3 regions of the Paenibacillus anseongensis genome follow, and region 2 is predicted to be linked to each of the others. Evidence: riboswitches for the same ligand, from Rfam matches in the RefSeq annotation. Region 2 holds a riboswitch; each other region holds the start of a gene.
What was found. Region 2 has a riboswitch for thiamine pyrophosphate ahead of tenA (thiaminase II). Riboswitches for the same ligand answer to the same signal wherever they lie in the genome.
Positions count from the first base shown of each region.

Region 1: linked by a shared signal. The riboswitch ahead of GON05_RS27285 (ECF transporter S component) and the one ahead of tenA (thiaminase II) in region 2 are both predicted to bind thiamine pyrophosphate.
Region 3: linked by a shared signal. The riboswitch ahead of GON05_RS02540 (DUF561 domain-containing protein) and the one ahead of tenA (thiaminase II) in region 2 are both predicted to bind thiamine pyrophosphate.

Region 1 covers NZ_WSEM01000023.1:201,868-206,069, forward strand. Annotated here, with positions in the region: gene GON05_RS40135 (ABC transporter ATP-binding protein) at 1-517, opposite strand, end outside; partial or broken gene GON05_RS40140 (ABC transporter ATP-binding protein) at 773-1,171, opposite strand; gene GON05_RS27285 (ECF transporter S component) at 1,255-1,851, opposite strand; TPP riboswitch at 1,956-2,065, opposite strand; gene GON05_RS27290 (methyl-accepting chemotaxis protein) at 2,119-3,564, opposite strand; gene GON05_RS27295 (DUF3105 domain-containing protein) at 3,762-4,202, shown strand, end outside.
Region 2 covers NZ_WSEM01000016.1:594,159-598,360, forward strand. Annotated here, with positions in the region: gene GON05_RS18960 (MarR family winged helix-turn-helix transcriptional regulator) at 1-245, opposite strand, end outside; gene GON05_RS18965 (DoxX family protein) at 335-676, opposite strand; gene tenA (thiaminase II) at 811-1,482, opposite strand; TPP riboswitch at 1,567-1,667, opposite strand; gene GON05_RS18975 (right-handed parallel beta-helix repeat-containing protein) at 1,705-3,693, opposite strand; gene GON05_RS18980 (carbohydrate ABC transporter permease) at 3,749-4,202, opposite strand, start outside.
Region 3 covers NZ_WSEM01000004.1:104,919-109,120, forward strand. Annotated here, with positions in the region: gene GON05_RS02530 (hypothetical protein) at 1-224, opposite strand, end outside; gene GON05_RS02535 (bile acid:sodium symporter family protein) at 392-1,375, opposite strand; TPP riboswitch at 1,535-1,633, shown strand; gene GON05_RS02540 (DUF561 domain-containing protein) at 1,777-2,424, shown strand; gene thiO (glycine oxidase ThiO) at 2,408-3,595, shown strand; gene thiS (sulfur carrier protein ThiS) at 3,579-3,782, shown strand; gene GON05_RS02555 (thiazole synthase) at 3,789-4,202, shown strand, end outside.

The DNA.
Region 1 (4,202 bases), on a different contig from region 2:
GCGGGCTGCGGACCATCGCCGAAGCTACGCTTAAGCGGCGCTTCTGGCCCATCGAGAGCTGGAAGGGATGCCGCTTGCGCAGCGCGAGCAGATCGTACTGCCGCAGCAGCTCCTCCAGAGCAGCCTGCTGGGCGTCCTTCCCTCCCTCCGCCTCCGGCAGGGAGTAGAGCAGTTCCTCTTCCACCGAATTCGTCACGAACTGGAATTCGGGGTTTTGGAACACGAAACCGACTTGCTCCGCAAGCTGCTCGATTTTGCTGCCCTTCACGCCGTCGATCCAGCAGCTGCCCTTGGTCGGGATGAGCCGCATGATGGCGAGCAGGAGCGAGCTTTTGCCCGCACCGTTGGCACCGATGATCGCGATCCAGTCACCGGGATAGACGCTCAAGTTATCCACAGAGGTCTTGATCTGTCCGCCGCGAAGCCCGGTAAAATCGCGAAAGGACATGATCGGCTGCCGGTTCTCAGCATCAGCTTCGACTTCCGCGGGCAACTTGCTCCTGCTTAAGCGTTCCATGTTGAGTTCGTTCCAAACGCCCGGATACCAAATCCCGTAGTCCGCAAGCTGCTTTTTGTACCTATTGAATACGGCTTGTGGTGAACCATCAGCCAGAATCTCTCCTTCCGGAGAGATGACTATCAGACGGTCGATGAGATCGAGAATACCACCGATTTTATGCTCCACAATGACCAAGGTTTTGTCCGCGCTAATGGACCGGATCGTTTCCCAAACAAGCCCCGTGCCCTCCTCATCCAATAACGCCGTAGGCTCATCTAGAAAAAGCACTTCTGGCTCCAAAGCAAGGACGCTTGCAATCGCCAACCGCTGCTTCATTCCCTGCGACAATTGGTTGATTAAGGTGTGATCGTCTTCCAACTGCAAACCCACTAAGCTCAGATAATGCGCGATCCGTTCCGGCATTTCCTCACGGGGGATTTGCCTATTTTCCAATACGAAAGCAATTTCCTCATCCACATATGGCATGCAAAACTGAGCGTCCGGATCTTGAAACACGTACCCCCAGCGGCTTGGTGTGACAAGCTTATCCGCTTTCAGCGGAATCTCGATAATATCGGGGACGATCCCACTCAGCACTTGGAGCAGTGTCGATTTCCCGCAACCGCTTGGCCCGAGCAGCAGCACTTTTTCCCCCGGCATCACCGAAAAGGAAACCCCTTGAAATAACAGGGGAACCTCGTTACCCGGATATTTTAAGCGCAGATTGGTAACCCCAATGCCCTCGCTCATAGGCATTACCCGAGTACATCGTAATCGTTCTTTGAAACCGGTCGAACCAAGTTCAACACGCCAGTGCGAGCTAATGCTTTAGCCAAGTAATAGGCGAATACACCAGCTATAATGGCGGAGCCTGCAAGACGAAGCCCAATAAATAAGCAATAATTCCAGAATGTTAGCTGATCGATATAGCCATAATACTTATCTACAAGCAAAGAAAGCGCTGCGGATGCGAAGGACGCTAGAACGGTTACACCCACATTCGCCCGGCGATACAAGAAAAACGCGAAGACCAGCTCTGCGCCAAGCCCTTGAAGAATGCCATACGCAAGCGTCGATACTCCCCATGATCCTCCAAAAAGAGCCTCAATCGTCGCGGCTGCAACTTCAGCTAATAAGGCGACGCCTGGTTTACGAATAACGAGGAAAGCAAATGTAGCCGCCATGAACCACATGCCGTAGCTTAACTGCTCCGCGTGCAGACCGATCGGTTTTAGAAGATCATACATAGGTCCCCATATGCGATAAATCACCCCAAATACCGCCGCGATCACGATGGTGACCAAAATATCGGTCAATTTTAACCCTTTTGCTCCTGTTCCTTTTTGTGCCATTTCTTCTTCCCACTCCTTTTCCTGGATACCTTTTTTGTTAAAATGAGATAGGCGAACACGACAAAAAAAGCCTACCGGGATGCGGCAGGCATAAAATTAGTGCAGAAAGAGGCACTCCAATTCTCTACGCTGGCATTACCCAGATCAGATTAACGGTCAGTGGCATAGGGCCACTATCTCAGCCTGACTTCATCAAGCACCCGTGTTGCTATTCATTTGGCTTAACTGTAGCGGATTACTCGATATTTGGCAATGCCTTTGGAGAAATTATTTATCCATCAAAAGTTTTAAATCCAGTGTTAATCCATATAACTGGCGGATGCTGTCAACAATATCTTCCACCCGTTTCTGCTGTACTTCCGCGCTAGCAAGCACTTGCTGCACGGATGCGGCGGACTCTTCCGTTATCGCTGCCACGGATGTCATCTCCTCGGCCACCTTCTGGGAAGACAATTGCAACTGCTGGTTCATGCGCTGCAAATTCTCCGCTTGCTCCATGACCTCAGCTGTATTCGTGTTAATAACCTCGAATAACTGATCAACACTTTCCGCTGATTTTCTGCCCGATTCTACTGCCAGTTTGCCGATGGCGACCTTCTCAACTGCGGTCTCCACTTTCTGCTGAATGGAGCCTAGAATCTCCGAGATATCCGTTGAAGCTACATGAGCGTTCATTGCAAGCTTCCGAATCTCACCGGCAACTACGGCAAACCCTTTGCCATGTTCCCCGGCTCGAGCTGCCTCGATGGACGCATTGAGCGACAGAAGATTCGTTTGATTCGCGATATCGGCAATCGTTGTCACGATATTTCCGATTTTCACATTTTCTTCGTTCACTTCATTCATGATGCTCGACGTTTCCGTTACGATCACAGTAATATCCTTGATTTTATGCGTCAGATCTTCCATCTGGCTCTTGCCTTCATTCGTCATGCGGGCTGTATCCCGGGATCTGCTGCTCATCGTGTTCGATGCGGAAGAGGTCATCTCCACCGTCTCATTTACATCTTGGATAGCCGTTGTAATGTCTGTAATGGAAGTGGCTTGAGATTCAATGCCGATGGAAATTTCCTGAAAAGCCGCAACGACTTCTTCTGTGATTCTGCCTGTCACGGAGGCATTTTCATGAAGCGTATTACTGGAAGTTCCCAGCGCCTCTGTTGTCGTACGGACGCCTGCCAGAACCTCTTCTGTCTTCATCCGTGATACCTCGGACTCCCTAGCACTCTGGGCTACACGGCTTAATAATCGGAATCCTATCTGGCCTTGACCTATTAGCGTAATGATGATTAGAACATAAAAAGCATTGATAGCAATATAGTCAATTGGACCCGACAACGTGGAACAGAAATAGTTCAAATTAACGATTCCGATAACGCCATTAAGCAATAACGGCTTATAATCCATATACAAGGAGACCAGCGCTAAACTTAAATACAAGATAAGCATGCTGGACAAAGCGTGATTATGCGTCATGAAGAAATATGAAATCACATTAAGGCCTATGGCAATGATATATTTGGTGTAAGTGACCCCGATTTTCCTCCAGATCAGCAGCGTGCAAATGACCGCAATAGGCGCTCCAAAAGTCAGCAGCGTCATAACAACTCCCATGGATCTATAGGAAGCCCCCATTCCTAACACCAAACAAGCCCATAACAGCTTCACCATTAACCCGTTTCTTTTATGTAGTTCCAGCATTTGTGCTGTCATTTGGTCATCCCCCCTCTTTTCTATAAATTTTTCTACAAAAATAGACATTTACTTACATGATTCAACAATTGAAAGGGAAAATCCTCCTTTTTTTATGCCCAAAACGGGATCTTTACAAAGAATTTGACTTCTTGCCACTATCGAAACTACAATATGTAGTGTATGACGGATTATTAACGTAAAGGAGCTCATATCAAATGGATACTACCACCATGCAGAACGGGTCAAATCTTACTGCAATTTTGCTTTATATAGGGGCAGCACTCTTCATTTTGGCCGTCATTGGTTACGCGCTTGCCGCGAAGACGAACAAAGCGAACACGAGCAAGCTGAAAAAAGCCGAGAAGCAGGCTCTGCACAAAAAGCACAAGACTTGGATGCTGCTGTCTCATGCTCTTATCATTTTAGCGGTTTGCTCTTTAGGAACTTCTCTGATCCAGACCTCATCCAACAAATATAGCGTCGAAAAACTTAATTACAATGCGCCTATCGAAGTTACGACGGATAAGGATTACGGGCGCAATCATGATGAAGGTATGCTGACCTACGAGATGAAAATCCCAACTTCAGGCACGCATAGCCCGCATGATTTAAAGTTTGGTTTTTACAAGGAAAGACCGACATATGCGATGCTTGTC
Region 2 (4,202 bases):
TTCTTCTCAAGCTTATCCACCACATAAGTGATACTCCCGCTTGGAATCGAGAACGTGTCGCTAATTTTCTGTATGGGATGTGGACCTTTATTGTAAAGAAACTCAAGAATCTGGAACGTTTCGATACTGAGATCAAAGCTATCAATGCTTCGCTCCATGCTGCCAAACAACTCTTTTACCATTTTTCTTATGACGCGTATAAGCCTTAAATCGAGCTCTATACCCTCTTTATCGCGTTCAGTCATACGCCAACCACCTTATCTTGCTTTCTTATACACAAGGATATTCGACTTCCTCAGGAATTTCAATTAGAAAAAATCGAATGTCCTTTGCTTCAGTTCAAAACAATGACGATTACGGCCAATATGAAAAGAAAGATGGGCATCATGGCTTTACCAGCTGGATCTTTCACGCGAACCAAGTGGACAAGAGCCGCAACAAACATGGTGATTGCCATAAGAATAGCACCGATTAAGGCATACGGACTTACCCAAATGCCGATAATAATGATAGCGGCCGACAGCACTTCTACTAAACCAGTAAAAATCCTCATTCCCGACGATAACCGATAGCGCTTGAACTCGTCTACCATCTGTTTGCTGCCGAATTTCATGAAACCAAACAGCAGAAACCCGATCCCTAAAATAATTTGAAGCACGATGGACAAAATATGCATGTGAATCACTCCTATGAATAATTTATATAACGTTAGTTATTCTATAATTAGAATATATATTAGTCAAGACATAATTTTAGAACTGCCTGAAAGAACAAAAAAAGGAGTTGCCAAGTGGCAATCTCCTTGAATTTCTAGTCATCAGGCCAGCTTTCCATCCGGTAAGCCATTTCCCAGAACATATATTCATACCGCGTCGTGTTCAGAAAAATCTCTTCCAGCCTATTGAGTTCGGCTTCCGGCTTCCCTTCGGCGAGCTGATCGAGCAGCCCGATGCACCACTGCGCTAACCCTCCGAACTCTTCCGAGCTGTACATCTTAATCCAGTCTCCATAATAGGAATGTTCGCTCGCTCCGGGCAATCGACTTAGCTCTTTGCCGATTTCTGAATAACTCCACATGCAAGGAAGGAGCGCCGCGGTTAACTCGGCTAACGATCCGTTTTGCGCCGTATGCAGCATATAATGCGTATAAGCCAAAGTAATCGGGGAAGGTTTGGCCTGTTCCAACTCCTCCTCCGTGATCCCGAAGCGAGCGGCATATGCCCTGTGAAGGGACATTTCTTCATTCAATGTGGAGTCCAACAGAGCAGCAAACTTACCCATAACCGCCAAATCATCCGATTTGACCGCTCCTAACGCGAACAGTTTGGCGTAATCTTTTAAATACACATAGTCTTGAATCATATAAAAGCGAAATTTCTCCAATTCTAACGTGCCGTCTCCCATTCCCTGAACAAACGAATGGGCGTGGTTTCTCCGCCATACCGGTTGCAGCCGCTCATATAAACGTTCAGAAAAAGTCATTGTCTTATCCCCTTTTAATTAATCTAGTAGTCAAACAAAAAAACCGCTTTCTGATAGAAAGCGGCCGCGTTATGACAGTACCCAAACGACAAACAACCACTTCCCTTCGCTAGCATTACCTAGATCAGGTGTAAGGGTTAAGACGAACGTCTTTCTCAGCTATAACAGCACCCCTAGTGTTCAATACGATTCAATTGTCAAGTCAAATCTTACCACAACCTGCTATTGCAGCCAATCCCCTACCATGCCTGAAATCTCCCACTGTCCATCTGAGCGGCCCGTCAGCACGATAGAATTGCCTTGCAGGTTGGTTCCAATCAGGGTCTTACCCCCTAAGGGTGTCAGAATCGTCTTCCCCGTTTGTGTTTGCAAATTAAGCTGATACGGAGCTTCCACAAAAAATGTGTACGTGACGCTGGCTTTCGCTGTTGGCAGCAGCAAGGTGACCTCAGCGGATGCGCCAGCGTTGGTGATTTTGAAGCCTATGTAATCAAAAGTGACGGATCCGGAAGAAGGATACGCTTGAATAGGCAGCGGCTGTTTGACGGCATAGATATCCTCGGCTGAGGGGTCTATGGCATAGAGCTTTTGGCCTCCGCCTTTGATGGAGCAGCCCAAATAGGAGACGTTCCGCAGCAATTCTGCGTTATTTTTCTTTAACGAGAATCCACGCTTAATCAGCGGAACCTGACGCGTATCTACGGATTCGCAATCCCTATAAACCGCGTTTCCGATCGCGGTTCTTACCTGCGACGGCACCGTTGTGAGGATGAACGAGGAGCCATAACCATAAGGGTCTTCCGGCTGGTTAACCGTGTTACAGTTTATCGCCCGGCACCGAATATAGGAGCGCTTCGCGCCGTCGGCCGAGAAAGATAAGTCCGAGAATCCGGCGTACTGCTCACTTTCCGCGATGCAATCAATCAGTTTGATTTCACCTTGTACGGCTTTCGTGCCATCTCCACCATAATTCATGGAGAAACCAAACGAATTCCCTTTCGTTTTGCATTTATCAAACACGATATCGATGGGCTCACTGGCAGCCGTTGGTTTCAACAAAGTGACCAGGAAGCCCCGGCCTGTATTTCCATCCGCCACACATTGGATGAACCGAATATTTTTCAGCAAATCAAGTTGGCCATTCGGTTCAATATCGACTCCACTCTGCGGAGCTGTTCCTTTCGTGCCCGAGAAACGGCATTCCTCCACGGTGAGACCGTCTACGGAGATTACAGAGAGTCCTTGTCTTCGGTTATTATCCGCGCGGCAATTACGGAGCACAATATTCCGGCAGAAACCGACCGTCGATTCGAAATAGCCGATATAAAAGCCATCTCCGCCGCTGTCATTCGCGTTGATATTCTCAATAACAATATTCTCCGAACCGCTGATGTCAAAAATATGAGCTTGTTCACCTGTCGTATACGCCGCCTTGTTCATACGTAACGTTGAGCCGTTTCCGTTGATATACACGTCTTTGACGGTTTTGATGCGGATCAATCGTTCATAGACAGGCCCTACTTTGCTCAGTGTATCTACTGCTTGTATGACGGTCCCCGGCTCAAATTCAATCGCAATTTGACTCGGAATGAACAATTGGCCTGTTAAATAATAGCCCGCCCGCTGCTTGGGAATAAACAGTTTGTGGCCGGACGCGGTATTTAGCGCTGTCTGTAAAGACAGCGTGTCATTCGTTACGCCATCTCCTTTGGTGCCGAACCAAGAAGCCATCAGTGTATCCCCGTAGATTCGTTTGAACCGCTTGCCGTTAGAAGACACAAGTACGGTTCCCGTGTTATCTACAGATGTAGTGTCGTTCGGGTCATAACGGAAAAAGCCCTCCTGCATCTCGTTTGTTACGTAATAAGCAAGCGTAGGATCAGGTTCGAGCTCGACCCTCAGGTCCTCCAACTTAACTGCGATGCAGAATTTCGTGTCCAGAATCTCAAGCAGCTCGGTTTTTCGTTTTTTAATCGCCATGCCATATACAGAGCTTGTAACGGATTGGTCGCTGGCAAAGGCGGTAGACTGACCTGCTACCTGCCATAATCCGCCGGAGACAGCAGCAATTCCTCCTATCCCTAGCGTAGCCAGCAATTTCCTGCGGCTAATTAATGGCTCCTTATGTCCTTCCCTCTCTGCTGCTCCCTCTGCATCTACCGGAGTAGCCGCTTCTTCCATTTCATGCGATTGGTTAGATTGTTTAGACATAGCTGTAGTCACTCTCCTTTTCCCTATGCGGGCCATTTGTTGGAGTTCCGTAAAGTCAGCCTTTCAATCCAGTTGAAGCGATGCCTTGAACGAAATATTTTTGCGCAAAGAGAAATACGACAAGGACAGGGACAATGGTGATGACGGCACCAGCCATGATCAGGGTCATCCGGTTTTGAACTTCGTTTTTCAGGAAAAGGAGCCCAAGTGGCAGGGTAAACATCTGTTTATTTTGCAAATAAATAAGCGGTTCTAATGTGTTATTCCAAGCGCTGATGAAGGTGAATACAGCTAGTGCGGACAAGGCCGGTTTGGCTAACGGAAGATAGATCTTATAGAAAATTTTCCAAGGGTTCGCCCCATCCACCCAAGCCGCGTCATACAGTTCCTTCGGGAGTGTTTTATAAAATTGGTGCAGCAGGAAGATGCCAAAGGCCCCGCCAAGGAAGCTCCTCACAATGAGCGGATAATACGTATCAAGCGCGCCGAGGGATTTCCAGATAAAATAC
Region 3 (4,202 bases), on a different contig from region 2:
ATCATGAGCAGCGTTTGGAAGGTGCTGAACAACTGTCTCTGCGCCTGACTCATCGCGGGACGGTTCTGCCCCTGCTGTTTCGCATCCGGTGAAGCTTGTGCGCTCGCTTGAGGTTGTGCTGTACTTGCCGCTGCTTGCTGAGGGGAAGCTTGGTTGCCGCAAGCGCTGAGCAAAGCGGGAAGAAGGATGCATAAGCCGGCTATTTGTTTCATTTTAATTTTCATATGTCTATGTACCACTCCTGTCGATAATCTTCCATTTCATTTTCATTGTACGGCTCAATTATGAAAAAAAAGAGAAGGGAAGCTGAATAGGAGATAAATGTTAGCTTAAAAATGGCTGAGTGTGTAAAAGAGCATGCAAAAAAGAAGCTGCACAGGCAGCTCCTCCATTAAACTTGTTTGGCTCGATTCACAGTTAGATTAGGTCTATCGCTTTTCAAAGCGTATTTTCTGTTTAATAAAAAACCGAATAACGACGCCAGCGACTGCTGGAACAGCATCCCGAGCACAACGGGAATCGCCACCGGAGGCGGAAAGTACGCTACAGCAAGCACGGCGCCGGCGCTAATATTCCGCATCCCGCTGTTAAATGTAAGCGCCACAACGACATCCTGCTCCCACTTCATCAGCTTGGCGACGATCCATCCCAGGATGTAGCCGAGAGAAGCGAGGGCTAGTACAAAACCGGCCAAACCAAGCAGTTTGGCATTAAAATCACGCAAGTATGGCGCGATAACAGAGCTGTTAATTGCGACAACGATGCCCATGCATATTTTCGAAAAAGGACCTAGACGGCCGCTCCACTGCTCTTTGATTTTGCCTTTCGTCCATTGATTAAGCAGCATGCCCAGTAAAGACGGGACGACGATCATGAAGAATAGACCTTGCATCATGGCAAAAGTGTCCATCTGGACTTTCGTACCGACCAGTGCAGAGAGTGTATAGGGCACAACAAACGGTGAAAGAACGGTATCCATGAGAATAATGGATAGGGTCAGCACGATGTTTCCCCGATAAATGGCGACCCACACGAAGCTTGTAATCCCTGTTGGAATGGCTGCAGCCAGAATGAGTCCTGTGATGGTTAACGGTTCCGAGCTGTAAACGGCGTGACCGAGTCCAAGCGCAAGCAGCGGCATACCGACATGTAAAATTAGCAGGGTAGCGATAAGAGGGAAGGGCTGGACGATCACTTTAACAAATTCCTTGAAGCTGGAGCTGATGCTGCCTGAGAATGTCATAAAGGCAAACAGCCAAGGCGATAAGAAGGTAAAGCCGGATAAATGACTGCCGAGCAGAACACCGATAAGCACGCTGACAGGTGTGATGAGCGGCAAGATTTTTTCCAGTTGGCGATTCAATTGAGCTAGCATCTGGGTGTTCATCCTTCCTGACAATGGATAATAAAGGCCGAGAGTTACGTTCTCCCTATTATAAGAGCTATAGCTTCGGGTGACTAGGATAAGATAGGTTGGAAATTTTTATTTCCATCGACTGGATACCGTGTTATGATAATGAACAAATGAATACGAATGTATCCCTAGGGGCGCCGCAAGGCTGAGACAGAGCAATCTGAACCCTTTGAACCTGAACTGGGTCATACCAGCGGAGGAAAGTGGAAACCGGACTTTGGCGCCTCATTTTTGCATGTTTATTATGCGGGCAACCTACAACCACTTTTCTTAGGAAAAGTGGTTTTTTTGCGTCTTGATTGCCGCACCAGGCTGCACTGCCTATCGATACATCGGTTTAAAAAGTGAGGAGGCGGGCTTCCATGTCCGAGCGCGAGCTGCATGTGATATCGAATGGCAAGTTGGCATGGAAGGAGATGGCTGCGATTGCAACCCGGATCCATCCTTATGTCACAGCCATTCATATCCGTGAGAAAAATAAGCCGATGGATGAAGTTTTTATGGGCGTACAGTATTTGTTGGAACAAGGTTTACCCGCGCAAACCCTTTGTATCAACGGTTATCCCTGGATGGCAACTGCAGCCGGACTTGGCGGTTTGCACCTTCCCGAAAGCTCTCCGCAGCTGCTGGAGATAAGAGATAGCTATCAAAGTGCGCATCGCACAGGAGTCTCTGTACATAGCACGGAGGAAGCTGTCAGACGCGAGCGCGAAGGGGCGGATTATGTCTTGTATGGGCATATTTTCGCAACGAATTCCAAGCTGGGGGTTGAGCCAAGAGGGCTTGAACAACTGGGGAATGTTGCCCGGCAGGTAACGATTCCAGTCATCGCTATCGGTGGTATAACACCTGCAAGAGTAAGGCCTGTGCTGGCTGCAGGAGCTTCCGGCATCGCAGTGATGAGCGGCATTTGGGAGGCGGATGACCCCGTGGAAACCGTAAAAGCTTACATCCAAGAGTTGCAGCAGCAAGAAGAAACTAGAGGTGAGAGACTTGAAGCATACGAGTGACGTTATCATCGTTGGCGGAGGCGTGATAGGCGCATCGATCGCCTATCACTTGGCGAAGCGAGGCCAGTCCGTCACGTTGCTGGAGCGCAGCAGGTTAGGGACGGAGGCCTCGGCTGCCGCAGCCGGCATGCTCGGAGCGCAGTCCGAGATGGAGGACACCGGGCCCCTGTTCCAGTGGGCCCGGCAAAGCAGAGCGATGTTCCCCGAACTGAGCGGGGAACTGAAGAGCCTCACGGGCATCGACATCGGTCTCGTCCGTGAAGGGCTCCTGAACGTCGCGCTCAGCGACGCTCAGGAGCAAGAGCTGCGCGCGAGGGAGAAACTCCAGCGCACAGCGGGTGAAAGAGCGGAGTGGCTGAGCGCAGCCGCAGCCGCAGCACTCGAACCCGCGCTGAGCCGAGCGACGCGCGGAGCATTGTACCTGCCCGAGGATGGGCAGGTGGAGGCGCCGCAGCTGGCGGCGGCATTCGCGCAGGCAGCGCGGGTGTTCGGGGCGAAGCTGCAGGAATTCGCCAACGTGCAAGGGCTGCTGACGGAGCGCGATCGCGTCATCGGCGTCATGACGAGCGAGGGGCCGCTGTATAGCGAGCACGTTGTTGTGGCGGCCGGGACATGGAGCGGCCAGCTCCTCGTCGGCAGCGGGATCGACCTACCGGTGTATCCCGTGAAGGGGGAGTGCTTCTCGGTTCTCGCCGAAAAGCGCGAGCTGCAGAAAACCCTGTTCACGCCAGGGTGCTATATTGTCCCCAAAGCGGGAGGACGACTCCTCGTCGGCGCGACAGTTGTGCCGAATAGCTACGACCGCAAGGTGTCACTAGCTGGGCTCGCCGAGCTGATGGAGCGAGCGAAGCAATTAATGCCCGCAATCGTTGAAGCCGAGTGGGAGAAGGCTTGGTCAGGCCTGCGTCCGCAGACGCCAGACGGCATGCCGTACATCGGCAAAGTCCCGATGTATGAGGGCTTATTTGCGGCCTGCGGGCATTATCGCAACGGGATTTTGCTCAGCCCGATCACGGGGAAGATCATCGCTCAGCTTGTATCAGGCGAGGACGCGAGTAACTTGCAGCCGAATTTGGATGCATTCTGCCCCGATCTGTCGGGAACGTCCAAGCGCTTGGAAAGCGGGCGACTACAAGGAGAGGAGCTGCACGGTATTGAAGCTGCACATTAACGGCCAGAGCGTCGAGGTTCCGGATGCGATTCGTACGATTGAAGAGCTGCTTGCCCATTTTGAGCTGCAGGAGAAAATGCTCGTTGTCGAGCATAATCAGAACATTTTACAAAAAGAAGATCATGTGAAAACGGAGTTAGCGGAAGGACATAAAATCGAAATCGTTCATTTTGTTGGAGGGGGATAATTAACCATGTTAAAAATCGGACCATATGAATTTCGTTCAAGACTGCTGTTAGGCACAGGCAAATTCCCGAATTTTGATATTCAGAAGCAGGCTGTTGATGTGAGCGAATCGCAGATTTTGACGTTTGCGGTGCGTAGGATGAATATTTTTGAGGCGAGTCAGCCGAATTTCTTATCCATGCTGGATGTGTCGAACTTCACACTGCTGCCGAACACGGCAGGGGCCAAAACAGCGGAAGAAGCGGTGCGCATCGCCAAATTGGCGAAGGCATCCGGGCTTTGCGACATGATTAAGGTAGAAGTGATTGGCGATGAGATGACGCTGCTGCCTGACCCTGTTGAAACATTAAAAGCATCGGAGATGCTGCTTGAAGAGGGCTTCATCGTACTGCCGTATACGTCGGATGACGTGTTGTTGGCT